Regions from separate parts of the Halalkalibacter flavus genome, predicted to be linked through region 1. Evidence: riboswitches for the same ligand, from Rfam matches in the RefSeq annotation. Region 1 holds a riboswitch; each other region holds the start of a gene.
The links. A riboswitch is a leader RNA that binds a small molecule or an ion and turns the genes downstream of it on or off. The one in region 1 is predicted to bind lysine.

Region 1 (10,892 bases):
GATCAACCTCATGACCATGAAAAAGGTTCGATTCGTGAAGCTGAGTTATTTGGTCAAATATTTAAAACGGATGATGCAAAAGAAGGGATTAACGCTTTCATGGAAAAGCGCAAACCAATCTTTAATAAAAACAAGAAGTAATCATGATTTAGTGGTATTTATCAATAGAATAATAACAATGGTAATTTCAACCTTTTAAAACTAGTAATCTTAAAAGAATATTAGGAGGGACGAAAATGAATATTTTTGTTTTGATGAAACGCACATTCGATACCGAGGAAAAAATTACTATTAGTGGTGGCCAGATTGATGATAGCGGAGTTGAATTTATCATTAACCCATACGATGAATACGCAATTGAAGAAGCGATTGTCTTGCGAGATGAACATGGTGGAGAAGTGACAGTTATCACTGTTGGTGAAGAAGAGGCAGAAAAAGAACTACGAATGGCACTCGCAATGGGGGCTGATAAAGCTGTTTTAATTGACAGTGAGGAATTAGATGAATTAGATCAATTTACAACAGCTACTTTACTCGCAGCTTATTTAAAAGATCAAGAGCCTGATATTATTTTAGGTGGAAATGTTGCTGTAGATGGGGGTTCTGGTCAAGTCGGCCCAAGAGTGGCAGAAATTTTAGGCATTCCACAAGTAACGACGATCACAAAGTTGACGGTTGCTGATGAAACAGCAACAATTGTCAGAGATGTTGAAGGGGACGAAGAAACGATTGACGTTTCTCTTCCGGTTCTTGTTACAGCGCAACAAGGACTTAATGAGCCGAGGTATCCTTCATTACCAGGGATTATGAAGGCAAAGAAAAAGCCATTGGAAACACTTGATTTAGATGATCTTGACTTGGATGAAGAAGGTGTTGAAGCGAAAACAACAACGGTCGAAATCTTCTTACCACCAGAAAAGCAAGCAGGGAAAATTCTCGAAGGGGATTCTGCTGCTCAAGTAAAAGAACTTGTATCATTACTTAAATCTGAAGCGAAAGTCATATAAATAGGAGGGGATCAATATGGCGAAAAAAGTACTTGTCATTGGAGAAGTTAGGGATGGAGAGTTACGCAACGTCTCGTTTGAAGCAATAGCCGCAGGAAAAACAGTTGCCAATGGAGGAGAAGTGGTAGGTGTTCTTTTAGGGAGGAATGTAAGCGGTTTATCTGAGGAGATGGCTCAATACGGGGTTGATCGTATTGTCGTTGTTGATCATGCTGATTTGGTAAGCTATTCAACAGATGCCTATCAACAAGCATTGTTGCAAGTGTTTGATGTTGAAAATCCGGAAGGAGTTATTCTTGGTCACACATCAATTGGCAAGGATGTTTCGCCACGTCTTGCAATGAAGTTACAGGCAGGTCTTGTTTCAGACGCTGTTTCGGTTGAACTTGATGGAGAAGATTCTGTTTTTACGCGTCCAATTTATTCAGGAAAGGCGTTTGAAAAGAAAAAAGTAAAGGAAGGTGTAGTATTTGCAACGATTCGTCCGAATAACATTGCTGCACTTGAGCCGGACCCTGCACGAAAAGCGGATGTCTCCAATCTTACAGTAGAAATCAAAGACTTACGTACAACCATTAAAAATGTAGTACGAAAAGCTACAGGCGGTGTAGACCTTTCTGAAGCAAATGTAGTTGTGGCAGGAGGAAGGGGAGTTAAAAGCAAAGAAGGCTTCGAACCACTTCAAGAGCTAGCTGATTTATTAGGTGGAGCTGTTGGAGCTTCCCGTGGGGCTTGTGATGCAGACTACTGCGATTACGGGCTGCAAATTGGGCAAACAGGAAAAGTCGTCACACCTGATTTATATTTTGCGATCGGTATATCAGGAGCTATTCAACACCTTGCAGGGATGTCAAACTCCAAAGTAATCGTTGCGATTAATAAAGATCCAGAAGCTCCTATTTTTGAAATAGCAGATTACGGCATCGTTGGTGATCTGTTTGAAATAGTACCGATCTTAACAGAAGAATTAAAGAACGTATTAGTGAAAAGTTAAGGGAAGAATGTTTGAAGGAATAGGCTAGTTGTGGAAAAAAAGACGTAAAATCATTTTGATTTTCGTCTTTTTTAGTGGTTGCAGAAGGGAGGAATGATTCCGGAAATAAGCAAAATACAAAAAGTACGGGAATCAAAAGGGATAAAGTCAGGAAACAATAAGGGTGAGCAATAAATTCGCCAGCAGTGGAAGTGTTTGGTATAATTGTGCTGAAGTTATCATGTGAAGGAAAAAAGGAGGATTTTAATATGGCGATCGTAAACGTAACAGATCAAACATTTGCTTCTGAAACAAGTGAAGGAGTTGTTCTTGCAGACTTCTGGGCACCGTGGTGCGGACCTTGTAAGATGATTGCTCCAGTCCTTGAAGAACTAGATTCTGAAATGGGCGATAAAGTAAAAATTGCTAAGCTTGATGTGGATGAGAATCAAGAGACAGCTGGAAAATACAGCGTCATGAGCATCCCGACACTTCTTGTTTTCAAAGATGGAGAAGTTGTCGACCAAGTAGTTGGGTTTCAACCGAAAGAAGCTTTAGCTGAGCTTCTAAATAAACATCTATAAAGCTTAGAGTGACTCCATTATTCGAAAAGGGATGAAGGGGTCACTTTTTCTTTTATTTACATTTCGTGTAATTCCAGTTTTTCTAACTTGCATTTGTTTGCCTTCTAGCGAACAATAGAAGGTGAGGTGGAATACGATGAGTCAAATTAAAGAAAAATTATTGATTCTTCCTGATCAGCCTGGCTGTTATTTAATGAAGGATCGGCAAAATACAATTATTTATGTTGGAAAAGCAAAAGTACTAAAAAATAGAGTTCGATCATATTTTACTGGTTCACACGATGGAAAAACACAGCGTCTTGTAAGTGAGATTGCTGACTTCGAATATATTGTTACCTCATCAAATATTGAAGCATTAATCCTGGAAATGAATTTAATTAAAAAACATGACCCGAAATATAATGTCATGTTAAAGGATGATAAATCTTATCCTTATCTTAAAATTACAAATGAAGAGCATCCGAGGCTGATTACGACTCGCCAAGTGAAAAAAGATGGGGGGAAGTATTTTGGCCCTTATCCAAATGCCGGAGCGGCAAATGAAACAAAGAAGCTGCTGGATCGACTTTATCCACTGAGAAAATGCCGGACGCTTCCTGATAAAGTTTGTTTATACTACCATATTGGACAATGTCTTGCTCCGTGTGTGTCAGAGGTTACAAAAGAGCAAAATCAAGCAATGGTTCAAGATATTACGAAATTTCTTCGCTCTGGCCATGATGAAATTAAAGGACAGCTCACTGAGAAAATGATGAAAGCAGCAGAAGATATGGATTTTGAACGAGCAAAAGAAATACGTGATACGCTTGCCCATATGGATACCGTTATTGAAAAACAAAAAATGATGATTGGTGACCTCGTTGACCGCGATGTCTTTGGCTTTGCTTATGATAAAGGATGGATGTGTGTTCAAGTGTTCTTTATTCGTCAAGGAAAGCTAATTGAACGGGATGTTTCCATTTTTCCTTTTTATAAAGAGGCATCTGAAGATTTAATGACGTTCATTGGACAGTTTTATATGAAAAAAGAACATATAAAGCCAGCAGAGATATTACTTCCCGATGAAGTAGACAAAGACTTGATGGAACAACTGTTAGAAGTGAAAACACATCATCCAAAAAGAGGGAAGAAAAAAGAGCTACTTGACCTTGCAAATCAAAATGCTGCTATTGCACTGAAAGACAAATTTTCGTTAATTGAACGTGATGAGGAAAGAACAATAAAAGCGGTCGATCGATTAGGGGAAGCAATGGGGATTCAGACTCCATATCGAATTGAAGCGTTCGATAACTCTAATATTCAAGGAACAGATCCTGTTTCAGCAATGGTTTGTTTTGTAGATGGAAAGCCAAGCAGAAAAGAATATAGAAAATATAAAATTAAATCGGTTGAAGGACCAGATGATTATGGTTCGATGCGTGAGGTGATTCGCAGAAGATATGTCCGCCTCTTAAAAGAGTCTCTTCCTTTGCCGGACTTAATCGTTATTGATGGAGGAAAAGGCCAAATTGCTGTTGCTCAAGAGATAATCGTTGACGAGCTTGGGCTATCCATTCCTGTTTGTGGCTTAGCAAAAGATGAAAAGCATCGAACATCTCAATTGCTAATGGGAGACCCCCCTGCTATTGTTCCTCTTAAGCGAGACAGCCATGAATTTTATTTGTTACAACGAATTCAAGATGAAGTACACCGTTTTGCTATTACTTTTCATCGGCAAACTCGTTCAAAGACGTTCTTTAAATCGGAATTAGATGATATCCCTGGAGTAGGAGAAAAACGAAAGCGCCAGCTGCTGAAGCATTTTGGATCGGTGAAAAAGTTGAAAGAAGCAAGTGTTGATGAGTTAAGAAAGCTATCGATTCCGGAAAAGATAGCTCAAACCATCGTTGAAACATTAAATGGAAACGATAAATAATCTCTTGCGATTAGATTGATTTTTTGCTAGAATGTTAATCAATTGAATATGCCACACTTCAAACGAAGTGATTGGTAGAGGAGCGAAAACCAATAGTAGGCTTTCCGAGAGTAATGAGGCTCGTTGAAGAAGGATGAAAGGGGAATTCGCCGAAGTGCAAGAAAGACTCATCTTTCTAGTGCTGGACCTATGTTGAAGAAGCATAGGGCTGTCACATACCTAGACCCAAGTGGTATGTGGAGAACTATCTCACGAGAGAACAGGGAGCAGTGTGGTACCGGACTGGTATACATGCAACAGTGAGGGGGTTTTCCTTATTGTTGCTTTTTTGCATTCCATCACAACGTGAGGAACAAGGAGAGGAATCGGATTATGGCTAGAATTGTACAGAAATATGGCGGAACGTCAGTAGGTTCAGTAGAAAGGATTCAACATGTCGCATCTAGAGTAGAACGGGCAGTGTTGGCAGGAGATGAGCTTGTCGTTGTTGTATCGGCAATGGGGAAGTCTACAGATGAATTAGTTTCTTTGGCTAACCAGATTACAGATTCGCCAAGTAAAAGGGAAATGGACATGTTACTAACAACTGGAGAACAAGTAACGATCTCATTGCTTTCAATGGCATTACAAGCTAGAGGCATCGAGGCAATCTCATTAACTGGTTGGCAGGCTGGTATGCAAACGGAAGCTAGTCATGGTAATGCACGGATTGAATCAATTAATAATGACCGAATTGAAGCAGAACTAGCTAAGGGTAAGGTTGTCATTGTTGCGGGATTCCAAGGAATCAGTGAAAGCGGTGAAATTACCACTCTTGGTCGAGGAGGCTCTGATACAACAGCGGTAGCACTTGCAGCCTCTCTTAAGGCGAGTCGTTGCGATATTTATACAGATGTAACAGGTGTTTTTACGACGGACCCGCGTTACGTGAAGAAAGCGAGAAAGTTACACTCTATTTCTTATGATGAAATGCTTGAAATGGCTAATCTTGGGGCTGGGGTTTTACACCCACGAGCGGTTGAGTTTGCGAAGAATTATGATGTACCACTTATGGTTGCATCTAGTATGGAAGATACAGTAGGAACCATGATAGAGGAGGAAGTATCGATGGAACAAAATTTAATCGTCCGAGGAATTGCATTTGAGAATGATGTGACAAAGGTAACGGTAAAAGGCTTACCTAATCGACTAGACACATTATCAAAACTATTTACTACATTGTCAGAAAATCAAGTGAATGTGGATATTATTATTCAAAATCAATATGATGACGAACACGTAAATATCTCATTTTCCATTACACAAAGCTCATTAAAAGGAACTCTTGCTGTTTTGCAGGAAGCTCAAGATGAATTGCAATTTGAGGATGTAACGTTTGAAGAAGAATTAGCGAAAGTCTCAATCATAGGTTCTGGAATGGTATCCAATCCAGGTGTTGCAGCAAAAATGTTTGACGTCTTAGCTAAAAACGATATTTTCGTAAAAATGGTCAGTACATCAGAAATTAAAGTGTCTGTCGTTATCCAAGAGATAGATATGGTCTTAGCTGTAGAAATGTTGCATGAAGAATTTAAGCTTGCAGAACAAGTTGAAGAAGCTGTTGTTACAGTGTAAATAAAGGTAAAAAAAGTGAAGCTAACTGAGCTTCACTTTTTTTATTGAATTGAATCACGTTTATCTGTTTCAACGGTAATAAGGACACTATCTTTCGTTTTTGAATAGGTAGCTCCGCTAATACATTCTAACCACATTTCAACTTGTTGAGCTAGAAAGCCAGTCTCTAGTTGATAGCACCGCTTATCATCATTGTTCATCCATGACCCTTTTAATTCAAACACTTGCAATTGCTTCTTCTCTTTAAGTTTCGAAAGATTACCCCAATCAGCTTTTTCAAAAAAAAGGATGGCATCTTCAACTGTTGAAACTGGATATTTTCTGGCTAGCGACCTTCCAATCCAATATAAAATGGCATCATGATCTTTACCTAATAGGTCTTGCAGAACGTCATTTCGAATAAGGTCATACCCAAATTGATCTGTTCGAACTTCCATAAAAACATGCCCCTCTCCATACTTTGAAGCCAAAATGATCAGACAGCTTGTCGATCGTCTATGTATACTATCGTTCCAAATGCCTTTGAAATATATTTACTTTTTGATCATAAACGATGTCGTTGTTGGGTACAAGGAATAAGCTGGAATACAGAACGAAAGTAGGAGAGGTGAAAGAAAAAGGGAACCCCGCCCTTTTTGAAAAAAAGCGAAGAAGTGGCGCTGGCTCCACACGCCGTGCGCTCAAAGGAGAACCCCACTCCTTTGGGCTTAAAGCATCACGGCGGCTACGCTCATCGCTTCGAGGTGAAAGAAAAAGGGGAACCCCGCCCTTTTTCATTCACCTCTTAAAATGGTATACTTAACCGCGAATAAATCGGAGGTACATAAAAAATGAAATCAGGGTTGAATCAATTTCTTTCACCTTTTAGGATCATCATTATTTCATATATTGTTGCAATGGTGATATTCAGTCTTCTATTATATTTACCAATTTCCCATCAGCCCGGTGTAACTTTAACATACTCTGAAGCTTTATTTACTTCGGTAAGTGCCGTAAGTGTGACTGGGTTAACGGTTGTAAATGTTTCGGAAACGTATAGCTACATCGGAATTATTTTTTTAGCTATGGCTATTCAACTTGGTGGAATTGGTATTATGACGATGGGAACTTTCGTCTGGATGTTATTTGGTCGAAAAATTAATTTTGCTCAGCGTATGCTAATAATGGTTGACCAAAACCAGATTAATTTTTCGGGACTTGTTAATTTAATGAGAGGGATATTAATCGTAGCTTTAATTATTGAAGCAATAGGCGCCCTTATTCTTGGTACATATTATATTAGGTATTTTGATACGATCGGACAAGCCTACTATCAAGGGGCATTTGCATCACTCAGCGCTTTTACGAACGCAGGGTTTGATGTAACGGGAGAATCACTAATTCCGTTTGCAAATGATTACTACGTTCAATTTGTAACAATATTGCTCATTTTTGGAGGAGCTATAGGATTTCCAGTACTACTTGAAATAAAAGAGTACTTTTCAAAAAAAGATGAGAATTTCAAGTTTAGTTTATTTACAAAAATAACAACTACTACTTATTTTGCAGTTTTTGTTTTAGGGGTAATTGGTATTTGGGCGCTTGAAAGTGGCCATTATTATGTAGGTCTTGAGTGGCATCAACAATTGTTTTATTCTGTGTTTAATTCAGCAACCTCCAGAAGTGGTGGTCTTGCCACAATGGATATCTCGGAATTAAATCCAGCAACTTTGCTTTTTATTTCTGGTTTAATGATTATTGGAGCAAGTCCGTCCAGTGTAGGTGGGGGAATTCGAACTACCACGATCGCTGTAATGTTTTTGACAATTCGCAGTTTCGCACTTGGGAAAGAAGATGTAAAAGTTTTTGGGCGTGAAATTCATCCTGAAGACAAACAAAAGGCTTTCATTGTCTTATCTGTTTTCCTTGTTTTATTATTTGCAGCAGTTACGCTTATTACTGCTTTTGAGTCAAGAAACCCAAATGTCACTTTGCTTGCTATCATTTTTGAAACAGCATCTGCGTTTGGTACATGTGGATTATCAATGGGGATAACTCCTGACTTATCTATAGCAAGTCAATCTGTTCTAATTATATTGATGTTTATAGGTCGAGTTGGATTAATCGCTTTTCTGTTCTCTGTTCGAAAACGTGAAACGAAAACACACTTTAAATATCCGACAGAAAGAATTATTATCGGGTAAATTTAGTAGATAAAATGGAAATATTGTTATTTTCGTTGAAAAGCCCTTTGTACAGGGCTTTTTTCTCTATAAGAATCTTGGAAGAGTTGTATACGTTTTCTTGACGATGTTATCTGTTGGGAGTACAATAAATTTGTCAGATTTTTTTCACAGAAACTTGCTAAAAGTTTCATAATATTGATGCTTGCAATCTATCATATTTTGTTTGCTAGCCTCAATATACTATACAAGGATAGAAAAAAATCATCGAGTTACATGTTTGGTAGGAAAAAATCATTTGTGGGGGGAAAAAGGTATGGCTGGCAATCGGGAATTTTTTAATCGTAAGCTACATTCTTTACTTGGTGTCATTCCAGTTGGACTATTCCTAGTTCAACACTTTGTAATTAACCATTTTGCAACACGAGGTGCTAGTGCTTTTAACCAGGCAGCTCATTTTATGGAAAACTTACCATTTCGTTATCTTCTAGAAATCTTTTTAATTTTTATTCCACTGCTTTATCATGCAATTTATGGATTATACATTGCATTCCAAGCAAAAAATAACACAGCTAGATATGGGTTCTTCCGTAACTGGATGTTCCGTATTCAGCGTTGGACTGGAGTATTTCTAGTAATTTGGATTACGTGGCATGTATGGGAAACTAGAGTAGCTGCTGCGTTCGGTGCAGAAGTAAACTTTGATATGATGGCTAATATTTTCAGCAATCCTTTTATGATCGTATTTTATATTGTTGGGGTTATTGCAGCGACGTTCCACTTTGCTAATGGTCTTTGGTCATTCGCAGTATCTTGGGGGATTACAGTAACACCACGTTCACAACAAATTGCAACATATGTAACAATGGGTATTTTCTTCGCATTAACGTTTGTTGGAATTAGAGCAATTCTAGCATTCATTAATCCAGACTTAGCAAACATTTAAGGAGTGGGTCAATATGAGTAAAGGTAGAATTATTGTTGTCGGAGGCGGACTAGCTGGTCTGATGGCAACAATTAAAGCAGCAGAAAAAGGGGTACCCGTAGATCTCTTCTCATTAGTTCCGGTAAAACGTTCACACTCAGTTTGTGCACAAGGTGGAATTAATGGTGCGGTTAACACGAAAGGTGAAGGAGACTCTCCATGGGAGCACTTCGATGATACAGTTTATGGTGGAGACTTCTTAGCAAACCAACCTCCGGTAAAAGCGATGACAGAAGCAGCACCTGGAATTATTCACTTAATGGACCGTATGGGAGTAATGTTTAACCGTACTCCTGAAGGTTTACTAGACTTTCGTCGTTTCGGTGGAACGCAACATCACCGTACAGCATTTGCGGGTGCAACAACAGGTCAGCAATTATTGTACGCACTTGATGAGCAAGTTCGTAGACATGAAGTAAGTGGATTAGTAACGAAGTATGAAGGATGGGAATTCCTCTCAGCTGTCGTTGATGATGAAGGAACCTGTCGCGGGATTACTGCTCAGGATTTGAAATCATCTGAGATTCGTAGTTTCCAAGGAGATGCCGTTATTATGGCTACTGGTGGCCCAGGGATTATCTTCGGTAAATCAACAAACTCAGTTATCAATACTGGCTATGCAGCTGCTAAGCTTTATCAACAAGGTGTTCACTATGCTAATGGTGAGTTTATCCAAATTCACCCAACAGCAATCCCTGGTGATGATAAGCTTCGTCTAATGAGTGAATCTGCTCGTGGTGAAGGTGGACGAGTTTGGACATATAAAGATGGCAAGCCTTGGTACTTCCTTGAAGAAAAATATCCGGCATACGGTAACCTAGTTCCTCGTGATATTGCTACACGTGAAATTTTTGATGTGTGTGTTGAGCAAAAGCTTGGAATTAATGGTGAAAACATGGTTTATCTTGACCTTTCTCATAAAGATCCGAAAGAGCTTGATATCAAACTTGGAGGAATAATTGAAATTTATGAGAAGTTCATGGGTGATGATCCTCGTAAAGTACCAATGAAGATCTTCCCGGCTGTTCACTACTCTATGGGAGGTATGTGGATTGATTATGATCAAATGACAAACATTCCTGGGTTATTCGCAGCTGGTGAGTGTGATTATTCGCAACATGGTGGAAACCGCTTAGGTGCTAACTCGCTTCTATCAGCTATTTACGGTGGTATGGTAGCGGGGCCGAAAGCTGTTGAATACATGAACGGCTTAGATAAAACTGCTGATTCGATGCCTTCTTCTTTATTTGAAAATGAAGTGAAGAAAGAGCAACAAGCATTTGATGACATTATGAAGATGGACGGAAAGGAAAATGCCTACATTCTTCATAAAGAACTTGGTGAATGGATGACTGACAACGTAACCGTAGTTCGTTACAATGAGAAGCTGTTAAAAACAGACGAGAAGATTCAAGAGTTGATGGAGCGTTATAAAAATATTAACATCAACGATACAGCTAAATGGAGCAACCAAGGTGCATCATTTACACGTCAATTAGACGGAATGTTAAGCTTAGCTCGTGTTATTACACTTGGTGCATACAACCGTAATGAGAGTCGCGGGGCTCATTATAAGCCGGAGTTCCCTGAACGTAATGATGAAGAATTCTTAAAGACAACGAAGGCAACATTTAACCCTGCGAAAAATGGTC
Region 2 (10,892 bases), on a different contig from region 1:
TCGGACTTTGTCTCTATTTCCTCTTCAATCTGATGTTCACTTTGTGGTTCAGTCACTTTCTCTGGTGTTTGATTAGAACTGTGATAAAAGCCTAAAAAGCTAGGGATGGCAACACAAAGAAAGACGAAAAACACTCCAAAAATAACTGCTCTGATCATAAAATCCTCCTAACTAGATTGAACTTCGCTCAAGTTTATCGATTTACGTTTATGAAAGAGGGCATACAGGAATAAGTAACACATGGTACCGGACGCATTAATCAATATATCTAGCAATCTTCCGTCTCGGTTAAAAAATGGCTGGATAAATTCTGTTGAAAATGTGAGAAAGAAGCAAAAGAACAGAGCGCCTACGATTGTTCGAAAAACAATTGTACTTAAGAATGCCAAAATAAAAAAAGCAATAAAATGGCCAAGTTTTTGTATGGAAAAATAGATACTTCGATCAACAAACGAATACATATGGAAAAAGCCTGAAAATTGGGGGGCAGTTGTAATAGCAAAGTGAAGCTGTCCATGACGAAAAAAATCACTAGCACTTTGTGTAAAAAGCAATATAGCTAATAGAATGATCCAAGTTATGAACAACCATAAAGCCAAGTAGACACACCTCCATGTTCTAGATTGAACGGAAAAAGGAAAAGGCGACCTTTTTAGTTGATTAAGTAGCAATGGCTCCGCACGTTGCGCGCCTTCTATGAGAAACATGAGCCTCCTAAAGTCGGCTGCCGGTGCAAAGCAAGTTTGCACCTATGAACCCCGCTCATAAAAGGCTTAATAAACATGACAACGGCTCTGCACATTGCATAGAACTGAAAAAGAAAAGGCGACCTTTTTCAGATCAATTACTAGCAGTTTAGTCATCATAGCAGTTTTTCAAACTTATTTTCATATGTGCAATGGTTCCTCGTTTGAAACATCCGTAATGTGCCAAGACTAATACTACGAGGAGGTTGGTTCGATGGAACAGTATGATGGAGATGTATTTGTCGGTTTATTTTGGGGAATTGCATTAAGTATTCCACTTTGGCTATCGATTTTTGGATGGGTGAAATGGCTGATGTAGTAGAGGTTACTGAAAAAGGAAAAAACGAGAGGACCGTGGTAAAAGACTCTTTAGCAAAATCGAGTAAGTTGTAATGGCTCCACACGTTGCACGCGTTCTAAGAGGAACATGAGCCTCCTAAGTCAGCTGACGGTGCAAAGCAAGTTTACACCTATGAAACCCATTATAGAACGCATAAAATATTGCAACGGCTCCGCTCATTGTTTAAAGAGCACTGAAAAAGGGGAACCACACTTTTTTCAGTGCTCTTTCTATTAAAGTATTTATCAATATGGTAAGATATTACCAAGAGAATGAGGAGGGAAACGTATTTGACCTCTATTTTTGGGACTTTATGAATGGAGTGAGTTTTGTGATATTGGTAACAGGCGGGGCGGGCTATATTGGGAGCCATACGTGTGTAGAGCTGTTAGATGCGGGGTATGAAATTGTTGTCGTTGACAATCTTTCAAATAGCAAATATGAATCGATTGATCGTATCAAAGAATTAAGCGGGAAGGAATTTCTGTTTTATGAGGTAGATTTGTTGGACAAGCTAGCTTTGGAGAAAGTGTTTGCAGAACATAACATTAAAGCAGTTATCCATTTTGCAGGGTTAAAGGCAGTGGGGGAATCTGTTGAAATTCCGCTCCACTATTATCATACAAACATTACAGGAACGTTGGTTCTTTGTGAACTGATGCAATCCTACGGAGTGAAGAACATCGTATTTAGTTCATCGGCAACGGTGTACGGAATGCCAGATCGTGTACCAATTTTAGAGGATTTCCCGCTAAGTGCTACCAATCCATATGGACGTACCAAGCTGATGATTGAGGAAATTTTGCGAGACTTGTACGTATCAGACAAAGAGTGGAGCATCGCATTGCTTCGTTACTTTAATCCGATCGGTGCCCATCATAGTGGTAGAATTGGAGAAGACCCTAATGGTATTCCGAACAACTTGATGCCATTTATTACCCAAGTAGCTGTTGGAAAGTTAAAGGAATTAAAAGTATTTGGGGACGACTATCCAACGGTAGATGGAACAGGAGTCAGAGACTATATTCATGTCGTAGATCTTGCCAAAGGTCACTTAAAAGCTCTTGAAAAGATAGTGACAACAACAGGAGCAAAGGCCTATAATCTGGGAACTGGAAATGGATATAGTGTCATTGAGATGGTCGAAGCATTTAAAAAAGCTTCCAATCGTGACGTGCCATATTCCATTGTTGAGCGTAGACCTGGTGATGTAGGGATTTGTTATGCAGATCCATCTAAGGCAAAAGAAGAGTTAGGCTGGAGCGCAGAAAAAGGGATTGAAGAAATGTGTGCCGATTCGTGGAGATGGCAAGAGAGTAATCCTGATGGATATAAATAAGTAACGAAAGGGATTGTCTTAAAAGGTCTGTTTTTGACCTTTTAGGACAATCCCAATTTATTAGTTGGTTAGAAAAATATATGGTGATTACCTTGTTCAAGTTCAGAGCATATAAGTAATCTTAACTCTTCTTCTGTTGCTTCATATAATTGACGGCCATCAGGCATTTTGAAAAATTGATTTTCTAAAAGGGTATCGATAATTTTTTCCTTATCGAATTGAGACAATGTTTTCAAAGACAATACGAACACTCCCCTTTTGCAAAGTAGTACCAAAACTGTAAGCGTTTACATTCATAATTATAAATTCTTTTGTATGTAATTGTCAACCTTAATAAAGGAAAAGTTATGGAAAATAGGTAAAAAGCTTTAACCCGGTAATATTAAGAAAATACAGGAGAACAGCTTGTGGCGAGATGTGATGTTGTTCTACGTAGAACCGAGCAATTTTCTGACCATTGGGTCAATAATATTGTCGAGCGGCTAAATTATGATACGATAAAACAAAAAGAAGGTTAGAAAAGGGGATAGTACATATGATTTCATTTGTTGTTGCAATGGATCAAGAACGGGTAATAGGAAAAGAAAATCAATTGCCATGGCACCTCCCAGCGGACTTGGCGTATTTTAAAAGAGTTACGACAGGCCATACGATTGTGATGGGAAGAAAAACGTACGAGTCGATTGGTAGACCATTGCCAAAGCGAAGAAATGTTGTGTTAACAAGAGATAGACAATATGAAGCAGAAGGCTGTGCGGTTGTACACTCGATTGAAGAAGTATTAAATATAGTAAAGCAAGATGAAGAATGTTTTGTCATAGGTGGAACAGAAGTGTTCATGCTTTTTTGGGATCATGTTGATAGGTTGTATGTCACATACATTGATGAGACCTTTGAAGGCGACACGTTCTTCCCAGAAATTGATGAGAATGAGTGGGAAGTCGTTTCTGTCGAAGAAGGGATTGTTGACGAGAAAAATCGTTATCGTCATGAGTTTCGTACCTATGAGAGAAAGAAATGATAGTTTGACGGGTTGTAAGGAAATAGTTTGGTGGCTCGAATATGATGGAATTAAAATTGTGATAAGGACATAAAATCCAATACCATACTTTATCACCAACACAAACAGGAACTTTAGGTGGTTCAAATTAACATTGCTAATAAAGAAGAAACATGATAACATCCATAATTGGTAATTAAATAGAGGTGCCTCATTGTTACGATGAGGTAGAGGCGCGATTGCTAAGAGTATCTTTTCTAAGGATGACAACGTTGAGGGAAAGGGAAAGGGGCCGTCGCCGAAGTGGAAGTAGAGGTCAGGCTGCTTTTGCTGGATCTGTATTGAATAAGTGCAGAGCTGTCATAACTTGGTGTAGCCAAGTTATGGAGGACTACCATGATTATGGGGATTCACGCGCGGATGTTAGGCGATAGTGGGTTATCCACTATCGCTTTTTTCTATGGAAAAGGGACTAGTAACGGAACAAGTAAGAATCTTTCGTTATGTCTCTTTGCTCCACCTAGTATCAGTTGTCAGAGTGGAGCACTCATAGTTGTATATTTCTATTGCAGTTAGTCCTTCATCTATGTAACTACCATACATTTTTAGGAGGTATCATTATGGAATCATCTATTTTATCTTTAGTCCCTCCAATATTAGCTCTTGTGATGGTTATTCTTACTAGAAAAGTGCTATTATCACTTGGTACAGGTGCTATTGTTGGGGCATTCATGGTTAATAATTTTAATCCACTTGCAGCAGCCGCGAATATTTATGGCATTGTGATGGGTATCATTTTTGATTTTGATGTGGAACACGTTACATTCGGTACTGTGACTCGTTCGATTATTGATGAAGGGTTTGCTATTAATACATGGGAATTCTTTATCGTTCTTTTCTTATTATTATTAGGAATGATGGCTGCTCTTATTACCCGTTCAGGTGGGAGTAGGGCGTTTGGTGAGTGGGCAATGAAGCGTGTGAAAACGCGTGTTGGTGCACAGTTATTAACGGTTGTTCTAGGTCTTATTATTTTCATTGATGACTATTTTAACAGTTTGACAGTCGGAAATGTAAGTCGTCCGTTAACCGATCGACACCGTATTTCTCGTGCAAAGCTAGCGTATTTGGTCGATTCAACGGCAGCTCCAATGTGTGTAATTGCCCCAATTTCAAGCTGGGGGGCTTACATTATAGCGATTATTGCAGGAATTTTTGCAACGCATTCTGTTACTCAATATGAAGCATTGCAAGCATTTTTATTAATGGTCCCTATGAACATTTATGCATTAGTAGCGATTGGGCTTGTATTAGCTGTAGCATGGTTCAATCTTGATTTTGGTGCGATGAAGGCTCATGAAGAACGTGCGATGAAATCAGGTGAATTGTTTAATGCAAATCTTGGCCCGATTCCTGGTGCTCAAGATGATATTGCAGCAAGTGAAAAAGGCAAGGTTGGCGACTTAGTATGGCCGATCATTGCGTTAATTGCTGGTACAGTATTTTTTATGGTGACAACAGGAATTGAAGGGACAGAAGGCGATGTAACGATTCTGACGATTTTTGAAAACACAGATGTTGCGTCAGCCCTTGTATATGGTGGTTTGTTCGGCTTAGCCATTGCCCTTATTTTGAACGTGTTTAAGCCGAAATCAGGTACTGGACTTGGAGCTTCGTTAGTTATTGGGATGAAGTCAATGCTGCCAGCCATTTATATTTTGTTCTTTGCATGGACACTTATTTCAATTATCGGTGATCTAGGGACAGGAACGTATTTAGCGTCACTTGTTGAACAGTCAAACCTTCCTCCAATGTTCTTACCAGTCATTTTGTTTGTGATTGCTGGTTTTGCAGCATTTTCTACAGGTACATCATGGGGTACATTTGGCTTATTACTTCCAATTGCTGGTGAGATGGCAGCGGTCATTGATCTTACATTAATCTTACCGATGATGGCAGCGGTTCTAGCTGGATCGATCTTTGGTGATCATTGTTCTCCGATTTCAGATACGACGATTCTTTCTTCAACAGGAGCAGGAAGTCATCATATTGATCACGTTGTTACCCAGCTTCCCTATGCACTTATTGCAGCTGGAATTACAGTGATTTCTTATCTAGTATTAGGTTTTACGACTAGCGTAGTACTGAGTTTAGTGGTCGCTTTTGCATTGCTGATTGTAACAGTGATGGTTTTAAAAAAAGTGAGTGCAAATGCATAATTCATTAAAGGGTCAACTTCTAACTGAGGTTGACCCTTTTTTACGTAAAAGAAAGCTATTAAAATTGTATGATTATGGTAAAGTGAAAGTAGAATCATAACTTATTGTTTGAAAGGGAGTTTTTCAATGAAACCCAACCTAGTTCTCAATTTTATCCTCGCATTAATTATGGTCGTTGTTCTAGGTTTTTTCGGCTATGTAGGGACAGTCATTAGTTTGCTTATGGGTGGGATAACCTTTTATACGCCACTGATTGTCGTTGTATCGGTCAGTTTAATGATGATAACAGTTGTCGTCATCTTCCGTCTGCTAAAACCAAAGACATTGAAGATAACGGTAATGAGTTTTCTTGCATTGTGCCTCATTTCCATAGCTGTGTATGAGATTTTTGAAAGTTATCAAAGAAGTATCGTGACGGTAAGTGATCAAGATTATAATTTATATGGGTATCAACCATTTCATGATGATACAAATGTTGTAGCTTTAGACGAACCTGCAAATGTAAAACTAGAAGGCGATCTCCCCATTCTCGATGGAGCTACAGCTTTGTATCCAGTCTATTCTGCCTTTGCGAGAGCGACTTATCCAGAAAAAGAATATAATGTTCATCAAAGTGAAGTGATGTCAAACCAGACAGGGGAGGCATTTCAACATTTACTAAACGGACAAGTGGATATAATTTTTGTTGCAGCTCCATCGAAACGCCAATTAGAGCAAGCACAAAAGCGTGGGATCGAGCTAGAGATGACTCCAATTGGTCGTGAGGCATTTGTTTTTTTTGTAAATGAAAAAAATCCTATAACAGGGCTTTCAATTGAACAAATACAAGGTATTTATTCAGGAAAAATAACAAATTGGAGTGAAGTTGGGGGAGAGAATACATCGATTCGTGCGTTCCAACGTCCAGCTGACAGTGGCAGTCAAACGGCATTAGAAAAGATTATGGAGGATGTCCCAATTGCAGATCCCCTAACTGAAGATGTCGTATCAGGTATGGGAGGCGTATTTGAAGAAGTTTCTAGCTACAAAAATTATAAAAATGCAATAGGATATACGTTCAGATTCTTTTCAAATGAGATGGTGAAAGACGGGGAAATCCGCCACCTCAAAATAGAAGGCGTGTATCCAGATAAAGAAACGATTCGCAGTGGTTCCTATCCTTTCGCTTCAGAATTTTATGCGATTACAGCGGGAAGCGACAATCCGAATGTTGATGTCTTGCTTAAGTGGATTTTATCGGAACAAGGACAACGTCTTATCGAAGAGACAGGGTATGTAGCAGTAAATAGTGAGTGAAAAAGGGCTAATAATAGCCGGAAAAGGTCTAGCTTCATTCGAGGCTAGGCTTTTTTCATATAAGAGTGATTCAGAACAAAAAGAAAACCCTCGTTTGAACAATGTTGCTTCTTGTAGAAACAATCTATTTGTTTCAAGAGGATAGTAAATGATTACTTAAATTTTATCCTTGAGATTTCACAAAGAATTCTTTCGACTTTCTTTTGACTTTACGCAATGCCTTTTTAATAAACGTAGTTACGTCTTTTCCATCTTTAACCCGTTCATACGTTTGTTCAAACTTCCTGGCATCACAAGGATACTGTTCCCCGTATTTATCTGTAATAAGATAATCTCCTGGGTTGCCTGTAAGTGAACCACTGGCAGTTTCAATTGTGATCGTTCTGGTGATCTTTACAGCTTCAATAATTTCCGGCTTTCTCCTATATCTAGCCAAGTTACCACCTCCTTTTTAAACGTTCTAACTACTTATCAAAATTATTCTATATTAATTCATCGTACTCAATCTTTATGTGAGTGTGACAACTCCCCATGAAAAAACACAATCAAAGAAATTATAAAAGCATAGGTTTATGAATCTTGCTCACCGTCTTTTCCTCTTCACTGTAGCAAAGCGTAATAGGATTAATTTTAAATGTAAGCGTTTTCTACAAAATAGAAAATTTTTATACTAAAGTGTTAATATTCAGAATAAATAAGTATAGAAAGTGTTTTATCAAATTTTCGAGAGAGGTGAAGTCAATGAACGGGAGAGAACAATGGGGAACTCGTGCTGGTTTTATTTTGGCGGCCATTGGTTCTGCTGTAGGTCTAGGGAACATCTGGCGTTTTCCTTATGTCGCCTATGAAAATGGAGGAGGAGCTTTCTTTTTACCGTACTTATTTGCTCTTATAACTGCTGGTATTCCTCTTCTCATTATGGAATTCACGCTTGGCCATAAGTATCGGGGTTCAGCTCCGCTTACTTACGCACGCATGAACAAAAAAACCGAGTGGATCGGTTGGTGGCAAGTAGCAATTTCATTTGTTATAGCGACCTATTATGCTGTTATCATTGCGTGGGCGTTGTCCTACACGTATTTTGCCTTTAACCAAAGGTGGGGAGAAGACACTGGTGGCTTTTTAATGGGGGAATATCTCCAAAGAATTGATGTAGTCTCAGGGGGGGCACCTGGAGATATAGGAGCCCTAGTTCCTGGTGTGCTGATCCCATTGGTGATCGTTTGGGTTATAACACTCGGTGTATTATTTAAAGGAATTAGAAGAGGAATTGAAATTGCCAATCGGATCTTTATCCCGTTACTTGTGGCTATGTTCTTACTCATTGTCATTCGTGCCATTACTCTAGAAGGAGCTCTAACAGGTCTCGATGCATTTTTTAAGCCTAATTGGAGTGAAATTATGTCACCAGGAGTGTGGGTGGCAGCTTATGGTCAGATCTTCTTCAGTTTATCGATTGCATTTGCGATTATGATTACGTACTCGAGTTATTTGTCGAAAAAGTCAGACATTACAAATAATGCCTTTATTACAGGTTTTAGTAATTCGAGTTTTGAGCTGTTAGCTGGGATTGGGGTGTTCGCAGCACTTGGTTTTATGGCCCAAGCATCTGGTGTTGGTGTAGCTGATGTTGCTGATGCTGGAATTGGTCTTGCCTTTGTTGTTTTTCCAGAGATCATTAACACCTTCCCGGGAATGAATGGCTTATTTGGGGTCTTGTTCTTTGGTTCACTCGTACTTGCCGGGTTGTCTTCTCTCATTTCGATCGTTGAAACGTTTGTCTCGGGTGTTCAAGATAAATTCAAATTCTCACGTCGCAAAGCAGTTGGTTTCGGCGGTGGGTTAGCAGCTGTTATTTCATTATTGTTTGCAACTCAAGGTGGATTGTTCTTCCTTGATGCGGCTGATTATTTTATTAATCAATTCGGGGTTGCATTTGCAGGTCTTGTTTCCGTTATTGCTGTCTCGTGGTTTGTAAAAAAGCTGCCGGAGCTTCAAACACATGCAGATGGCGTTTCTGATTTCCGTGTTGGGGCATGGTGGAGAATTTGTTTAAGTATCATTACACCAATCGTGTTAGGATTCATGTTTATCCAAAACGTAATTGAAAATATAACGAACAACTATGAAGGGTATTCGACTAGTTTTCTAATTGGATCGGGTTGGCTGGTAGCAATAGGTGCGATAGTGATCGGATTTTTATTTGCAAGAAGCAAATGGCAGAAAAATGACTTAAATATTCCAAAAAACTAGTTGAAAGGAGTTGAGCGATCATGAGTGGTGGAGCAGTAACCATGATGATTGTTGGTATGCTAATTATTTGGGGAGGATTAGGACTGAGCATTGCCAATGCAGTGAAGGTAGCAAAAGCAAAGAAATAAGAAATGGGAGAGGCGCGCTGTCAGAGATAGTATTGGCTTCGTTCGCTACGAGCCTTGAGAGAAGAAACCTACTCCTCTCAAGGCTTTTTGTAGCGACTCCACACATTGCTTAGGGGGTGTCAAAATGGTCAAAAACGGCCCATTATGACACCCCCTTGTTTAATCAAACGTTTATTTTTTTTTCTTTCGATCCTGATAAGCCTTTCGCTCCCACTGCTTTAAAGATGGATATGGGTCAAAAGACCATTCCGTAATCCCATTATCTCGGTACATTCCATAGTGAAGATGTGGAGGGAATTTCCCTTGTGTACCAGGCTTTCCGTAACCAGAGCTTCCACAATAACCGATGACGTCGCCTGGGGCTACAATGGAGCCTTCTTCAATTCCTTTTTCAAAACCGCTTAAATGAGCGTAATAGTGGTAAATATTATCTAGATCACGAATACCGATACGCCAGCCCCCGTATTTATTCCAGCCTTTAATTTCGACTCGTCCATATGCTGTTGCGCGAATGGGAACATTATACCCAGCGAAAATATCGGTTCCTTCATGAATCCGTCTTCCACCCCAGCCACGTCGGTCACCCCATGTGTTTTTGTAGCTGTAGTTATAGTTTAAAGGCATTGGAAACGCATGATCACCGAGATCTAACGTATCAAACTTTTCATATACAAGAGCATGACCGTGAACAATTCGAACAGATTGATCACGCTTGTACTTTTCCCAAAGCGCAATTCGAAAGTCTTCTTCATCAAAGCCATAACCTTCAATGAAATGTGCCATCGTAAAAAGAACATCTTCATCATTTGTACGCTCAGCTAGACCATCACCATTGCCATCTAACCCTACTCCGCCAAACATTTGAAGAGATAGAGGATGTGTATCTTCTTTGTTAGGATTTAATTCCCCCGCCCAATCTTCTTCAGAGTAATAAATGGAAATGAGCCCATCTTCTTTTGGACGATCCTTACGTGCACGTCGTAATCCACGCTCATACGTATCAACAGCAGCTAAATATTGCCATGGTACGTTTGTTAACGTTTCAACCTTTTTATATAGATCCATCCGTCTCTCGTAAATTTGTTCACTTGTTAATTCGTCTTTCTCAGCCGCAGTTACACACGGAAGAGAAATAAACACTGCAATAAGTGCTAATACGATGATTTTCTGAAATCTCATGTCAGGCTCCTTTCTACCTTTGCAAAAACTGCTGGTAACTCGACCGTGTTTTTCTCTTTATATAGTGTGGGAAAAAAAGCTCAAAAAATTGGAGAGAATGATTGGAAATTTTGAGCGAGCGTTTGGTTATTTTTCGAAAATCATGATAAAGTAGTATAGAGAAAAAGTGTTCACGAGTTTTAAAAAGGTATTTTGGATGGAGTGAAATAAATGGCAAAGAAAGAAGAGCATTTACGTAAACCGGATTGGTTGAAAATAAAATTAAATACGAATGAGTCCTATACGGGCTTAAAAAAAATGATGCGAGAAAACAAGCTAAATACTGTTTGTGAAGAAGCTCGTTGCCCCAATATTCACGAGTGCTGGGCTGTTCGTAAAACAGCGACCTTTAT
Region 3 (10,892 bases), on a different contig from region 1:
GCGGAGCCGATTCGGAAGCAGATATTGTAGGTGATGTAGAAGCTCAGCAATTTAGAGCTCATTATCAAAATGATGTCCCTGCCCCTCCTAGTATTAGAGATCAAAACAAACAAAGGGTTCCTCGTTATACTGCGCTTCAATCTTATGCAGAAGAAGCCGGACATTATATTAGTGACACTGCCACCTTGTTAGAAGAGATCGCTCCGTTCTTTGATCAACCAAATGTTCAATCAGCTGATGTCGACACTACGTTAAGTAAAATAAAAAACATTCGCGATAAGAGCTCTGAATTCATTGATTTAAATCGACCAGAACCGTTTGATAGTATGCATCATGTACATATTTCAACATTAATGGAACTTGATGCATTGGAGAGAATTTTAAAAGACATTAAAGATCCTGTTCATCATCTTCAAGTGACAAACGCACGTGTCTATTACGAAAATGCAATTTTGTCGCATAAATTAATGGAACGTGAATTCCTTTCAGTCACTGAAGACTTCGGAATTCATTAATCAGAATTGTGTTACACACAAAAAGAGCAGGGATTTTTTCTTCCCTGCTTTTATCTACGACCGTGTATTGCATCATCCACTAAATCAGTTAGTTCCCCAGCTGTTCCACCAATGGAATCAAATGGTTTATCAAGACCAACATGATGCTCGACAGCATTCATTCGGTTAATCATCTTTCGATCTGTTGTAATACGGACATTTCTAAGGTCGGTTATTTGTCGTACTTCATCTTCCACTAACCTTTTTAGCTTTACTCGGTCTTGTTCTCTTGACTCAACACCAATTACAATATGGTTGCCATCTGTCATAACATGGGCATCCCTAACATTTTCTAATGATTCAACACGCGTCTCAATCTCCCTCGTTATTTCTGTTGTCGCTTGCTGATTCCTCATTCCATTGTTATTTCGCGCAACATGAGGATCGTTGCTGTATGAGTATTTATCACGCAAAACACCAGGACGATTACTAAGAATTCGGGCTCCTTGTTGATTAAGTCCCTCATGTTTCATACTCAAATTCCGGTGCCGCGTTGTATATGATCCTCTGTCTGTTAAATGACGTACTGGATCTGTTAACCCTTTTGGTGATTGATCTGGGACCATCATATCACTAATAGGTCCTTCTAGAGCACGCACCTGTTGTACTCCATACCCATTAAAACCTTCATTCCTGTCAGGGCTGGCTCCCATTTCCGCTTCTTGAGGTATGGTGCATCCTGTTAATAATGCGGCCGTGATGACCAAATAACCTACACATTTCATTGGAATCCCTCCTACCTTTATTGTGCGAAGTAAATCCACATCTCAACCTGAAAATATCTAGAAATCAACTTGCAATTTTTGTCGTTTTATTGCTAATTTCATCTATTTATGACTACTTTAGAAGAAACACTTTTCAACATACTTCTAATGGGTATAATAATTTTTATAAATAGACATTTGCTTAGACACACATCAGCGCTACTTTCCCATTTCAGCCTAATCAAGTCGTCTGTTTGTTCATTCTTTTTGAGGTGGAGTGCAATATGATATGTGTAGAAATTGAGCAAAAACGATTACAAATGCTGAACCTTGCTAAAAAGTATGGAATGACAGCAAAAGTAACCGTTGAGTGTAGTCAAGAACTGGACAAGCTTTTAAATTTATTACAAAGAAATTCTCATTAAAGCATTGCAAACATCGTAAACATTTGGTAAGGTAGACACAAATTACGTTATATCTTACTTCATACATTGAAGTGAGGGTAGAGGTGCAAGGATCAAAAGTACTTTAGCGGAGGAGAATGAGATCTGAAGATGCTAATTGGAAAGGGATACTTGCCGAAGTTAATGAGATCTCATGTCTCATTAGCTGGGACTGTTCTAAATAAGGGCAGTACTGTCATATAGCAAAAATTGCTATATGGAGGGCTATCTCACACATTGAATTGGTTTTGCTGCATTTGCTAAACCTAACAACAATGAGTAGAGGCCTCATTGTTGTTTTTTTGTGCCTCCCAGTAGCCCATCTTCCCCTGCGTATATGGAAAATTATTTATGAATTGAGGGTGAATTGGATGAATTTTGGTCGTATTATCACGGCAATGGTCACACCATTTAATCAACATGGACAACTTGATGTACCTGCAACACAAGAGCTCGTAAAACATCTTATCGCAAATGGAACGGATGCAGTCGTCGTAGCTGGAACGACAGGAGAGTCTCCTACTCTCTCTACAGAGGAGAAATTATTGCTGTTTAAAACTGTCGTTGAAACAGCAAATGGCCAAATTCCAGTTATCGCTGGAACAGGCTCAAATAATACTCAAGCCTCAATTGAACTTACAAAACAGGCTGAAGAAATCGGTGTAGATGGAATCATGCTTGTCGTACCTTATTACAATAAGCCTTCTCAAGAAGGAATTTATGCGCATTTTTCTACGATTGCAAATGCAACGAAACTTCCTGTCATGCTTTATAATATTCCTGGGAGAAGTGCAGTCAATATGAATGCAGAAACAACATTACGTTTAGCACAGCTACCTAATGTTGTCACAATCAAAGAAGCTAGTGGCGATTTAGATGCAATTGCAACAATCATTGAACACGCTCCTGAAGGTTTTACTGTATATAGTGGAGATGATAGTTTAGCATTGCCTATGTTATCTATTGGTGGAGCCGGAGTTGTATCCGTTGCGTCCCACATTGTTGGTAACGAAATGCAGCAAATGGTTCGTAACTACCAAGCAGGTCAAGTGACAGCAGCTGCTATGCAGCATCGTCAACTTCTCCCAGTGATGAAGTCTCTATTCATGGCACCTAACCCAACAGCAGTAAAAGCTGCAATGGAAATGAAAGGGATCAAAGCAGGCCCTGTTCGCTTACCTCTTATTCCTTTAACGGCTGAGCAACAACAAGAACTACAATCAGTTGTACAACCAAACATTAATTTTTTTGTTAGCTAATTAATAGACCAACCCGCTCAGAGATCACTCTGAGCGGGTTTTATTCACCTTAATGTCATAACGTTGAATGTTTACAAGGAGCTTAATGAACCTCATAGTAGATAAATCAACTAAATCCTTTTGCTTTCTCATATAAATACTGCACCCCATATAATAAATACGCTTTATAGTGTAAGTAGATAAAAAACTGAAGATGATTTAATTGATTGAGACGTACAATTTTTAATTTTTTAAGAACATCAATGATCGGAAAAGCAAAAATTGCATCAGCTAGAGCATTAAGGAGAACGAACTTTTTAAAGTTTCCAAACGAATATTTAAGTATCCACATAGATAAAGGCATATAGGGGCCAACACTAAAAGGAAGTTCGTCCCTAAGAAATGATTTTTGTTTATCATAAAACTTCCACCAATTCCGCTTATGTCCATACAAGTGATTGATAATCTCAAAAACAATAATAAAAAACCCCGCAAAAGAATAACGTTTTATATTCCGTTTCCCTATAAATATTAAAGATAACCATGGAATCATTAAACCCATATTAAACAAGAAATGTCTTTTTGTTATCATATGACAATTTCACCTCAATCAACTTTTTATTATTATTAAAGTGTCCAATATCATTATTTATATATCAGCAAAAAACCAAACCGGCGTTCGATTTGGTTTTTTACTGATATATAATGTTTCTTTACAATAATGGAGACTTAAGAAAAATGCTACTACACGCTTTTTTTCTGTAATGTTTTAGATATTGTTTTTTGTTTCATCCATGCATTCTCAATATAACCAGTTCCAAATAACACACCGACTACAATAAAAATAAATCCAAATGTTTGATACCAGTATACTTGTTCGTTTAAAAAGATAGCTGAACTAATTAACCCAAAAAAAGGTACAAAGTTATTAAAAATAGCCGTTTGCCCTGCTCCAATTTTTTGGATTGCAGCATTAAACAAAAAATGCCCAACCGCAGTAGCGACAATCGCTGAAACAAAAAAGATAACATAGACGCCTAATGGTGCGCCTATCATCCTTCCAAAACTTCCGGGTTCTAACAGAAAGCTAATGACAAGAAGTCCAACTGATCCAATTAGCAGCATCATGCTTGTCATTTGTTTTGAATCTAAAGTTGCAGTCGCTTTTTTAATATAAATAAAACTAATCGCTTGAACGAACATTGCGATAAAAATATACATCTCACCTAGAGATATAGCCCTATCTCCTCCCCCGCCTTGAATAAAAAGTACACCAATAAACCCTAAACCTATTCCGACGATCCTCCATCTCGTTAAACGATCACCAAGAAAGATAACAGCAAGGATCGAAGTCGATAGCGGAAGAAGCGCTAAAATTAAAACAGCATTCGAAGCATTTGTCATTGTTAAGCCCATTGCTAAGAAATAATGATGAGCAATAACGCCAAAAAGCGCTCCTAAAAGCGTGTATTTCCATTCTTTTTTCGTTAGCTTTCTCATAATTCGACTTCCGAGAATGATAGCAGCTGTTGCCACTCCTGCAGCCATAATTCGAAATACGGTCATTGTTATTGGTGGAAATGCCTCTACTAACACTTTCAACATAACAACATTTAATCCCCAAATAATCATCACAAAAAAGACAATGCCATATGTGAATAGCAGAGATTTTTCTTTCATAGCAAACCGTCCTCTCTACATTCCGTAGTTGTATCTTACCACCACCAATATGTAAGGTCACTATTTTTTCGTGTTACGTAACAATTTTTTAAATGAGACCCCTTACACTTGTGCTAAAACACAAAAAAAACTGACTCAAGAGGTATGCTTTGCCTCATGAGTCACCTTGCTCCTTAAGACGTATGCTCATCTGATATGATTGATAACATCGGCTTTTCATACAAATCACGTGGGAAGTTTGTTAAAAGCTCAACACCTTGATCTGTTATGCGAATCGTTTCCGTTATTTCCACTCCATAATCGTTATACCAAATACCTGGCATTAAATGAAACGTCATATTTGGCTTTAAGATTGTTTCATCTCCTGGCCGGAAACTAACGGTATGCTCTCCCCAATCAGGTGGAAAACTTAATCCAACGGAATAGCCAAGTCTGGAGCTTTTTCTATGCCCATGTTTACCAATTGTTTTACTCCAGATTCGTTCAACTTCTTCTGCACGAATTCCAGGTCGAATAAAATCAAGTGTTGCCTCAATTCCTTCTTCAACGACTTTAGCAAGTTCCTTAACCTCGTTTGGGGCTGTGCCAATTGCCATCGTTCTTGCCATTGGTGCATGATATCGTTTATAGGCACCAGCAATTTCTAAAGTTAAAAAATCACCTTTTTGATAAGGCCGATCCGTCCATGTGAGATGGGGGCAAGACGTATTCTCATTTGTTGGCATCATAGGTACAATCGAAGTATAATCCCCACCAAATTCTTTCGTTCCCTTTATTTGAGCATAATAAATCGCTGCTGCAACATCTGATTCTCGAACACCGACTTGAACACGATCGTATGCTGCTGTCATGGCATTCTCCACAATCTTTCCTGCTCTTTTCATATAAGTGATTTCATTATTTGATTTTATAAGCCGAATCATATTTACCAAGCTTGACGTATCTTTAAATGTCGCATTTGGCAGACCGTGCTTTAACCGTTCATAACAAAGAGCTGTAAAATAATGAACATCCATTTCTATCCCAATCGTTCTCCTACTTTGACCAATTTCCGTTAATATATTAGCGACAAAGTCTATCGGGTGTCGTTCCGTTGACTGAACATAAAAGTCGGGATAGGCAATAATATGGTGTTCATCAAGCCACGTTGTTTTTGCTACACCATTTGCGTCCATTTGACGCCCAATCCATAACGGTTGAGCGTCTTCTAACGTTACAACCATCATTTGATGGACATAAAAGCTCCAAGCCGAATAATTTGTTAAATAATACATGTTGGAAGGGTTAGAAATAAGGAGAACATCGACCCCTTCATCAACCATCCGCTTTTTGACGGCCTCCAACCTTCTCGTGTACTCTTCTAATGCAAACAAAGATTTCACCTCTTTCTAAGCCCCACTCTCATATTTAGAGAACAGCTATTTTTGTAATTTAAAAGCTACAACTTTTTGTTCGGTCATTGCTTCAATTGCATATCGAACTCCTTCGCGACCAATTCCAGAACCCTTTATCCCACCAAATGGCATTCCATCAATTCTCACATCACTGCTATCATTAATCATGACCCCTCCAAATTGAAGCTCATGAATTGCTTGAAATGCTGTTTCTAGCTTCTCTGTAAAAATGCCGGCTTGCAAACCATATCCACTGTCATTTGATTGCTCAATCGCTTCTTGGAGCGAATCAACAGGTTCAATGAGTACGACTGGACCGAAGACTTCTTGTGTTGCAATTGTTGCTTGTATCGGAACATTCGTTAAGACAGTTGGCTCGACATAAGCTTTCTTCCTTTCCCCTCCACAACAAATGGATGCACCTAGTTTCTTTGCTTCAACTATCCAGCTTTCAACTCTCTTTGCTTCATTTTCAGAGATCATCGGTCCGATATCTGTTGTTTCTTCGCTTTTTGTTCCTACTTTTAATTTTTTTGTTTCTTTAACAAATCGAGTTAAAAATGTTTGATACAAGGGATACTCAACATAAATTCGTTGGACGCCAATACAATTTTGACCTGCCACTCCAAATGCCCCAGACACTGTTGACGAAATGGCTTCTTCTACATTTGCATCTTTTAGAATAATGGTTGGTGAATTAGAACCTAGCTCCATCCCTGTTTTCTTAACTCCGGCTTTTTTCGTAATTTCTTTGCCAGTTTCATAGCCTCCCGTGAAAGAAACAAATCTAACATCGTCATGTTCTACTAATGGATCGCATATATTAGAACCACGTCCTGTAATAACAGATAGTATATTTGCTGGCAGTCCCGCGTGTAAGAAAGCTTCTGCTAATCGTAAAGCACTTAATGGAGTCAGAGATGCTGGCTTAACGATAACTGCATTCCCTGCTGCAATAGCTGGACCTACTTTATGTGCAACAAGGTTAAGAGGATCGTTAAATGGGGTAATTGCTGCAACGATTCCTACTGGAAAACGATATACATACCCAACTCTCGTTTCATGACCGGGCATCTGTGAAAAAGGGATCGTCTCCCCATCAATTCTTCTTGCTTCTTCAGCACTTAATCGGAGTGTTTCAATACAGCGAATCACTTCTTTCCTAGCTTCTCGAATTGTTTTACTGCTTTCTGCTACGATTGTATTTACAAAGCTAGTTTTATTTGCCTCTATATAGGAAGCTGCCTTATGAAGAATGTTCATTCTCTCATGCACAGATAAATTTGCACTTTTTTTTGCACCATCTTTTGCCTTTTTAATTGCCTCCTTAACATCTTCCACACTCGCTGACGGTACCGTTGCAATTAATTCACCCGTACCTGGATCAAAGACATCCATTTCTTCCTTTGCCTTAACCCACTCGCCTCCAATTAACATACGCTCTTGAACGATTTGGTTTTTCATTTTATCCCCCCTCTTGTTACCTGTTGCGTTCCATGTGTATTAAATCGATAAGAACGGCAAATCCCGTTTCTTTAATTCCTGCTCCTGCTCCGACAAGTGTAATCGGTCCAGACAAGTCACAGTGATAGGTTATTGCATTCATCGCACCTGATACCCCTGCTAATGGATCATCTAATATCACCATCTCCGGAGCAACAGAACCCTTTACTCCCTCTTCTGTTCTTTTCAATGAACCAATTAATTTCCAACATTTCCCTAATCTCTTTGCTTCTTCTATGGCACTCTGTGTTACACCAGTTATTCCTTTACACGTAACATCGTCTCGTTTCAACGGAACACCCAGGACCACATTCGCTAAAATTAACACCTTATATAAAACGTCGTACCCTTCGACGTCAGCAGTTGGATCTGCTTCTGCATAGCCTTTTTCCTTTGCCTCTTGAAGTGCTTCTTTATAACTAAGCCCTTCTTCCATCCGCATTAACATATAATTCGTTGTACCATTTAAAATACCGCGTATTTCAGTGATATCATTTCCAGTTAAAGTTTCTACTGGTAAACGCAACGCCGGAGAACCGCTCATTACGGCGCCTTCAAAAAACCAGCGGACTCCATTTTCTTCAGCAAGCTTGGATAGCGTATCATATGCTAAGGCAACAGGACCTTTATTTGTCATCACAACATTCTTCTTATTCGAGAAAGCCCAAGTACAATGATCGATAGCAGGTTGGCCTGTAACAACGTCTGTAAACGTCATTTCAACAACAGAATCTGCATTAGATTTCTCGATGGTCTCCTGAGTTGACCAGCCCCTGATAAGACCTGGTTGATCAGGGTATGATTCTAGGCTTCCTGTTTCCTTGATTGAACTCATCACCTTATCTAAACAGAGACCATCTGGATGATGAAGGGACCCCTTATACAAATCAGATATGGAAACAACTTTAAAGTCTAGATGTTCCTTCTTAAGCTTCCACCCTTTTTCTCTTAGAATTTCAACAAACCCTTGACCGACTCCGCCAAAACCAATCAAATCTACTTTATGTGCCACCTTCAATCCCTCCCTTTTTCATCAAAAGTAAGGCTGCTTTCACAAGTGTGTGTGTGCCAATTTCTAACGCACGTTCATCAAAACAAAACGAAGGCTGGTGAAGACTTGTTTTCATGTTGTTCTGATCAGCTGCTCCAAGAAACATCATCGCTCCAGGAATTTGTTTCGTTATATGACTGAAGTCCTCACCGCCTAATCCATATGGTATCGAATGAATAGCAACATTGGGTTCTACTAATCTAATCGCGTTTGAAAGAACACTTACCATGTCAGGGTCATTTATAAGAGCAGGTTCCCCATGATGAAGGTGTAGCCGATAGGAACCACCTAGCGCTTCAATTTGAGCTAATCCTTTATCAAGTTCAGCTGAAAGGTGATTCCTTGCTTTCTCAGAATACGTTCTCATCGTTCCGCGAATGGTTACCTCAGATGGGATTACATTTGAAGAGACTCCTCCAGTAATTTGACAAACGCTTAATACCGATGGTTCAAGGGCAGAAGTTTGTCTTGACGGCAAACTATACAAATATGGCAATATCAAAGAACTTAAATAGATTGGATCAACTGATTGTTCAGGGTATGCTCCGTGTCCCCCTGTTCCTTTAATCGTCACCGTAAAGGTATCGACATTAGCCATTGCCACTCCCGCCTTTAGCTTAACTTCACCTATTGGAATATCTGGATCTAAATGCAAGGCAAAACATGCTTCCACTTCATCTAATGCTCCACTATTTAATACATACTGTGCACCTGTTTTTCCAAATTGATCTTCAGTTTCCTCAGCTGGCTGGAATATACATTTTACTGTTCCATGTAGCAGATTCGCTTCATATAAGCTTGATAGAAAGTAAACTGCTCCAATAAGCATGGCTGTGTGTCCATCATGCCCGCATGCATGCATCACTCCGGTATGACATGACTGATACGGTGCTTTCGTCATCTCTGATATCGGCAGAGCATCAATATCGGCACGGAGCCCAATAACTGGGCGCTCTCCATCCCCAACTGTTGCAATGACCCCTGTATCTAATCCAATTTGATCTCTCCCTGATTGAATCAATACACCTGGCAACCCTTTAATTTGTCGAATGATATAGGCAGTTGTTTGTTTTTCTTCAAAACTTAATTCTGGATACTGATGTAGATGTCTTCTCCACTTTACTAATTGTTTCTGCCACTGACCTTTTCCCACATGACATCACCCTTATTACAGCTTTATTTGAGGGCCATGAAAAGGACGGTTTTTCCTTATTCAATGGCTTTTTATTTCATTGAGTGCTTGCTTTAAATCATTTAGTAAATCGTCAATATCTTCTATCCCGGCAGAATAGCGTACTAATCCTTCTGGTATCCCTAAAGCAGCACGTTCTTCCGATGTATTTTCAACATGACTTGTCGTTCTTGCAGGACCAACGGTTGTTTCAACAGCACCTAAATTTGCAGCACGATGAGCATACTCTAACTTTGGTAGAAACTGACGAACAGCATCTAATTCACCTTTTAAGGCAAAGCTCAGCATCCCGCCAAAGCCCTTCATTTGCTTTTTAGCAATCTCATGGCTTGTGTGTGTTTGAAGCCCTGGGTAATACACTTGTTCTACTTTTTCATGATTTTCTAAAAATTGAGCGACTTTCATCGCATTTTCTTGCTGCTTTTCCACGCGCAACTTTAATGTTTTCATCCCTCTCAGAATGAGATAGGCTGCCATAGGATCCATTGTAGCTCCATTTATTTCACGATAATGATAAATATCCTTAACAAGGGATTCTGACCCACAAACAACCCCGCCTAACGCATCTGCATGACCACCAAGAAACTTAGTAGCACTATGAATAACAAGATCCACTCCAAGCGTTAACGGGTTTTGATTAATCGGGGTTGCGAATGTATTATCAACGAATACAAGCGCGTCAACTTTTTTCGCCGCTTTTGTAATTCGGACAATATCCGTAATTTTGACTGTTGGGTTCGTTGGCGTTTCTAAATAAACCAATTTACAGCCTTTTGCAATTTCTCTTTCCATTTCCTCATGATTTCCTGTTTCAACGAGCTCGACTTCTATATTTAATCTAGGTAGAAATTCCGAGAATATTTTATTTGTTCCTCCATAGGTATCTTTAATAGAGACAACTCTATCACCAGGTTTAAGTATCGTAAGAAGTGAGTTTGATATGGCTGCCATTCCGGTTGAAAAACTAGTAGCAGCTTCTGCATGTTCTAATATTTTCACTTTGTCTTCAAAGGATTGCACAGTCGGGTTCGTATTTCTTCCATATATATGACCTTTTCGTTTTCCAATCGCCACTTCATACCACTCATCGATATCATCATAATTGTAGGCAACACTATGCACGACTGGAACTT

Region 2: another riboswitch for lysine. It lies ahead of SAY88_RS18425 (Na+/H+ antiporter NhaC family protein); the one in region 1 lies ahead of SAY88_RS02860 (aspartate kinase).
Region 3: another riboswitch for lysine. It lies ahead of dapA (4-hydroxy-tetrahydrodipicolinate synthase); the one in region 1 lies ahead of SAY88_RS02860 (aspartate kinase).

The regions. Positions count from the first base shown of each region.
Region 1 covers NZ_JAWRVK010000003.1:69,081-79,972, forward strand. The annotation lists gene SAY88_RS02835 (enoyl-CoA hydratase) at 1-141, shown strand, start outside; gene SAY88_RS02840 (electron transfer flavoprotein subunit beta/FixA family protein) at 237-1,007, shown strand; gene SAY88_RS02845 (electron transfer flavoprotein subunit alpha/FixB family protein) at 1,024-2,001, shown strand; gene trxA (thioredoxin) at 2,250-2,564, shown strand; gene uvrC (excinuclease ABC subunit UvrC) at 2,701-4,479, shown strand; lysine riboswitch at 4,547-4,734, shown strand; gene SAY88_RS02860 (aspartate kinase) at 4,852-6,093, shown strand; gene SAY88_RS02865 (YslB family protein) at 6,135-6,530, opposite strand; gene SAY88_RS02870 (TrkH family potassium uptake protein) at 6,924-8,276, shown strand; gene SAY88_RS02875 (succinate dehydrogenase cytochrome b558 subunit) at 8,572-9,201, shown strand; gene sdhA (succinate dehydrogenase flavoprotein subunit) at 9,215-10,892, shown strand, end outside.
Region 2 covers NZ_JAWRVK010000034.1:2,852-13,743, forward strand. The annotation lists gene SAY88_RS18400 (hypothetical protein) at 1-158, opposite strand, end outside; gene SAY88_RS18405 (VanZ family protein) at 168-599, opposite strand; gene galE (UDP-glucose 4-epimerase GalE) at 1,400-2,425, shown strand; gene fbpA (Fur-regulated basic protein FbpA) at 2,494-2,667, opposite strand; gene SAY88_RS18420 (dihydrofolate reductase) at 2,961-3,446, shown strand; lysine riboswitch at 3,646-3,827, shown strand; gene SAY88_RS18425 (Na+/H+ antiporter NhaC family protein) at 4,046-5,644, shown strand; gene SAY88_RS18430 (PstS family phosphate ABC transporter substrate-binding protein) at 5,771-6,940, shown strand; gene SAY88_RS18435 (hypothetical protein) at 7,104-7,376, opposite strand; gene SAY88_RS18440 (sodium-dependent transporter) at 7,682-9,193, shown strand; gene SAY88_RS18445 (MetS family NSS transporter small subunit) at 9,214-9,321, shown strand; gene SAY88_RS18450 (M23 family metallopeptidase) at 9,493-10,500, opposite strand; gene lipA (lipoyl synthase) at 10,711-10,892, shown strand, end outside.
Region 3 covers NZ_JAWRVK010000006.1:120,253-131,144, reverse strand. The annotation lists gene SAY88_RS06220 (hypothetical protein) at 1-515, shown strand, start outside; gene SAY88_RS06215 (YhcN/YlaJ family sporulation lipoprotein) at 566-1,279, opposite strand; gene SAY88_RS06210 (aspartyl-phosphate phosphatase Spo0E family protein) at 1,543-1,683, shown strand; lysine riboswitch at 1,754-1,937, shown strand; gene dapA (4-hydroxy-tetrahydrodipicolinate synthase) at 2,073-2,960, shown strand; gene SAY88_RS06200 (hypothetical protein) at 3,067-3,531, opposite strand; gene SAY88_RS06195 (DMT family transporter) at 3,684-4,619, opposite strand; gene SAY88_RS06190 (M24 family metallopeptidase) at 4,793-5,992, opposite strand; gene SAY88_RS06185 (aldehyde dehydrogenase family protein) at 6,038-7,477, opposite strand; gene SAY88_RS06180 (homoserine dehydrogenase) at 7,494-8,528, opposite strand; gene SAY88_RS06175 (M20 metallopeptidase family protein) at 8,518-9,720, opposite strand; gene SAY88_RS06170 (cystathionine gamma-synthase family protein) at 9,781-10,892, opposite strand, start outside.